DNA from 2 places in the Lysinibacillus sp. G4S2 genome. Region 1 is predicted to be linked to the other one. Evidence: riboswitches for the same ligand, from Rfam matches in the RefSeq annotation. Region 1 holds a riboswitch; the other holds the start of a gene.
What was found. A riboswitch is a leader RNA that binds a small molecule or an ion and turns the genes downstream of it on or off. The one in region 1 is predicted to bind cyclic di-GMP.
Positions count from the first base shown of each region.

Region 2: linked by a shared signal. The riboswitch ahead of QUF91_RS17050 (amidase) and the one ahead of QUF91_RS24620 (hypothetical protein) in region 1 are both predicted to bind cyclic di-GMP.

Region 1 is NZ_JAUCFJ010000002.1:4,807,124-4,809,593, reverse strand. Features, by position in the region: gene rlmD (23S rRNA (uracil(1939)-C(5))-methyltransferase RlmD) at 1-458, shown strand, start outside; gene QUF91_RS24625 (hypothetical protein) at 593-766, shown strand; cyclic di-GMP riboswitch class I at 1,100-1,186, shown strand; gene QUF91_RS24620 (hypothetical protein) at 1,320-1,694, shown strand; gene QUF91_RS24615 (hypothetical protein) at 1,737-2,450, shown strand.
Region 2 is NZ_JAUCFJ010000002.1:3,310,192-3,312,661, reverse strand. Features, by position in the region: gene QUF91_RS17060 (M20/M25/M40 family metallo-hydrolase) at 1-246, shown strand, start outside; gene QUF91_RS17055 (chemotaxis protein CheW) at 272-760, shown strand; cyclic di-GMP riboswitch class I at 897-989, shown strand; gene QUF91_RS17050 (amidase) at 1,033-1,920, shown strand; gene QUF91_RS17045 (hypothetical protein) at 2,029-2,331, opposite strand.

The sequences.
Region 1 (2,470 bases):
AGGGTGATGAACGAGTAATTGATGCTTACTGTGGTATCGGCACAATTTCATTATTCCTTGCACAAAAAGCAAAGGCTGTTATGGGTGTTGAAATTGTCCCACAAGCTATTGAAGATGCAAAACGCAACGCAGCACTAAATGGATTTACGAACACGTACTTCGAGGCCGGACCAGCAGAAGAAGTCATTCCACGCTGGTATAAGGAAGGCAAGGAAGCGGATGTCCTAGTAGTGGATCCACCACGCAAAGGCTGCGACGAGGCTCTTCTTCAGACAATTTTAGAGCAACGTCCTAAGCGTGTTGTTTATGTGTCCTGTAACCCAGCTACACTAGCGCGTGATCTCCGTATTTTGGAGGATGGAGGCTATCAAACTCAGGAGATTCAGCCTGTGGATATGTTCCCGCATTCAACGCATGTAGAGTGTGTCTCGCAACTCATTTTAAAAGAAGGTATCTAATATTTGCAGTTGCCTTTCGATCCGTTTTTTATACTACTTGTAGCGGATTCAGTAATGAATACTACCATAGTGAGTACAAGTAATTAGAAATATTGGAATTAAGTTGACTCATCACTAAAAGTTGTGGGTGACATTTGTTAAAACGTATGCCATATAGGTTGATTGGAGTGGAGGCTGGACGCCCCCTGGAAAGCGCTCAGTCGGAACGGAAATCAACCACACGTTATGGTGATAAGCCATTAAGTTTTAAAAAAAGTTTAAAATTGCTTACGCAGAATTATAAAAAAGAGTGGTTTTTTAGGATTTAGCCTAAAATGCCACTCTTTTTTTATCATTACATTTCGGTGAAATAACGCATTTATGAAAAAAGAATTATAAAAATGGAAGTTGATTTAATAATGTTTCTTCCTATTAGATGAATGTAAAAGAATATGTAGCCATTTGCTTTTCCTACAATCTGGGCAGGATTAGAGATTCCCTCTTTGTAAAATTACCCAACAGTATTTTTTTGTCAATTCCTTTAAATATACGGAAAAATTCTCTAATTCAACCGATATTCTTTAGAGAAAAATGCCTACTATCGACAAAAAATGACAAAACATTTATAATCTAAACGTAATATGTCAGCGTTATGTTAATAAAATTGAAAAAGGCAAACTTATCGAAAGGTAAGGACGCAAAGCTACGAGTCTAAAATCCTCTTGGATAATGATAGTCGGGTTGCCAAGATGATAAGTGATTTTTTGGCTATCCTAATTATGTGTAGGGATAGTTTTTTTTGTGGAAAAAATCAAGGACTGATTCCAATCAATCGTAGCGACAGATGTGCAATATATGAAAATTATAAAAAGGAGATTTGAGATGATAGTCGTAGATAAAGAGAAATATAAAATGGCGATTTATGAAGCAAAAAAAGAAGTACACGTCCAAATAATAGGGTTTATTAAACCAGCTCTTGTAGAGGATTATTTGAAAGATTTGCAAGAGACGGGGGCAAAAGTGCAAAAAAATGCATATACATTTGTTGTTGATGCAACACAGCAATCACCCCTTCCTTCAAAGATTTCGACAGATCTAGGACAAACATTAATGTTTTATGCATCACTAGGCTTTAAAGATATATTTATTGTTAATCCAACCTCTAAAATTGCATATGTGCAAGTGCGAAATGCTTTAGAGGGAGTTAATTTCCCAGGAACCGTAGTCGACAATGTTTCACAATTACCAATGCGTTAGTCTTTAATTAACTATAATCACATTTTGAAAGAGGAATTTACGATGCAAACAATTCAAGAATTATATACTTATGAAATACTTACAAAGGACCAACCGGATTTAATTAAAATGACAGCAGAATGTTTAGCAAAAACATTTACTGGGGTAGAGGTTGCTGGCAAATGGGTGCAAGAACCGATTATTGGGCACGCCTTAAAACTACCTTACGAAGATTTCTATCAATTTACGAAGGAATATATTGAAGCAAATGTTCATCAAGGTTACTGTGCTGTTGCACTAGATAAAGAGCAAAATGTTGTAGGCGCACTAGTTGGAGATACGAATGTCCTTGAAATTATCGAAGGGGATATTTTTGAAGGCACGTTTGCCGATATGAATATTGTTATGCGTGTATTAGAGGATATTGATGAACGTTTCCTAGAAGATTATAAAAAACGTTTTGGAAAAGATATGGAAGATGGGGAAATATTACATTTATTTTTATTAGGTGTAATTGCTGAGCATAATCGTCATGATATTGTACAAAGTTTAGGCGATCTATTAATAAAAAAAGCAACAGAAGAAGGCTTAAGATTAGTATTAGCTGAAGCGACAAATCCAAAGTCAATGCGTTTGCTGGAGAAGTATCAAGGTCTTACAAAATATGTAACCGTAGAAGGGGACTTTATTGTTCATAAATATGAAAGCAATGAAAATCTAAACAGTATTCCATCGACTGTAGCAGATGGAATTTACATCATTGTAAAAGAACTATAAAATTTCATCACTAATACGTT
Region 2 (2,470 bases), 1.5 Mb from region 1:
ACAGAAAAAGATAAAGTTGTTCAAGTGGCAATGGCAGCTGTAAACAACATTGAACGCACACCAAAGCTTGGTATTTCTGGCGGAGGTTCTGATGCGAATGTTATTGCTGGCTTTGGCATTCCTACAGTTAATCTTTCTGTTGGGTATGAGGATATTCATACAACAAATGAAAAAATTCCTGTAGAAGAATTGGAAAAATTAGCAGATTTACTTGTCGAAATCGTCAAAGAGTCTGCAAAAAAATAATAACAGAATCGGAGGATGTGATCGCATGGAAAGTGTGAAGGCAGTAGTTTTTGCTTGTGGTACAGAGGAATATGCAGTGCCTGTTGAACAAGCGATTTCGATTGAAAAGTTAGAGCACGTAACACCGATTCCTCATTTACCTAATTATCTTATGGGCTTCACAAGAATTCGTGGCGAGCTTATACCTGTACTTGATTTTGAGCGTATTCTTTATAATCGTTCTTCAAATGCTGCAACAGCAAGGATTATTGTATTGAATACGGATGTTGTGAATTACGGATTACTTGTCACCGAAGCTCGTGAAATTCTTGATTTTGATGAGTCCGTATTAAAGCAGATGGGGCTTGTCAATTATTCAAAAACACGCTACTTTACAGCTGTGGCAAATCTTGAAAATCGTATGATCACATATGTAGATCCGAAAATACTTGTGAATTCATTAGAGGGTATTCGTGAAATTATTAATTATTTGCACAAAATGCTTGAAAATGAAAAAGAAAACGTAGAGGCTTGAGTACTCTACGTTTTTTGCTGCTATAGTAAAAATAACCTGTGTTGTTATTGTTTTTTTTCGATAATTGTCTAGAGAATTATGCATTTTACCTACAGACATATTCGTTTTAACGTCATACTATGTAAAGTAAGAAAACTACTGTAAAAGGCAAACTTCACCGAAAGGGAAGGACGCAAAGCCATGAGTCTAAACACTATATTTTATAGTGCATGATTGTCAGGTTGCCAGGTTCTGTTCTATGAGCCTCGGCACATAGAATGGAGATGTAATATATGGTAAGTCGTTCACTATCAAAAGCAATCATTGCTTTTATAGTAACAATTGTAAGTACGCTCGGATTAACAGCAGGAAAGGTAGAGGCAATGGCCATGCAAGATAAGGCTACTTGGTTATGGGATACGATAAAAATTGTTGAAGATGAATCAGGCGTACTCTCATTTTTAGAAAGCAAAGATGTAAATAAAGTATATTTGCAGATTAATACTGATATAGCAATTGACTATTATAAAAGCTTTATTGAAAAAGCAACAGCACAAGGTATTAAAGTATATGCGTTAGATGGTGCTGCAAGCTGGGTTTCAGAGGATGGCTATAAAATGCAGGATCAAATGTTTGATTGGTTATATACATATAATGGGAATGTAGGGGCAACAGAACAATTTTCTGGAGTCCATCTTGATGTAGAGCCCTACTTAAATAGTGGTTGGAGCTTGAATCAAGAAAATACAATTGAGTCCTATCAAACGCTTCTTACTAAAGCGAAAGAGGGGACTGAGCAATTACAAATACCTTTGGAAGTCGATATGCCATTTTGGTTTGATGAGATTGCCTATAGCAACCAGTATGGCAATGGTATTTTAGCTGAATGGGTTATCGATCAAGTTGATAGTGTCTCGATTATGGCCTATCGAGATACAGCTAAAGACATTATCAAAATAGTGGAAAATGAAATAGAGTATGCACAAAAAGTAAACAAATCAGTTGTTATTGGCGTAGAAACAGGTGCCTCTGATGAAGGGAAAAATATTACCTTTTATGATAATGGAGAAGCCTATATGAATAAACAACTAGCACGTGTTCATCAGCATTATGCCAATAAAACAAGCTATAGTGGTTTGGCTATTCACCATGTTGATAGTTGGATGAATATGCAGCGGTAAAAAATCCTCTCTCTACTCTGTATAATTAAAGACGAGTGAATGTATTATAAATCAGTAATATTATTAGGTTATCTTTAATGTCATACATTATATTAAATAATAGGTACATCACTTATATAGTGGTGTGCTTTTTTGTTTATTAGACTTTTTAATGATACTATCGACCACCTCAATAATCATTATAATGAAATGAAAATATTTGTAGCTTTTAAAAAAAAATGACTCATCACCATAACGTGTGGTTGATTTCCGTTCCAAACTGGGCGCTTTTGTCGCTGCCGCTTCGCTTTCGCACAGATAAAACATTTGTCGCTGCCGCTTCGCTTTCGCGCAGAGCAAAGCTTTCTGGGGGTGTCCGATGAACCGCTTCACTCGCGTTGCTTGCTCCAGGGTCTCATCTGTGATCCCCAAGGAGTCGCCAGCCGGAACGAAGATCAACAATATACAGGGCATATATTTAAAAAATGTCTTCCACAACTTTTGTTGATGATCAAAAAATGGATCGTTTATAATCAAGATTGATAATTTGCAATAAAGTTTGATAAAAATC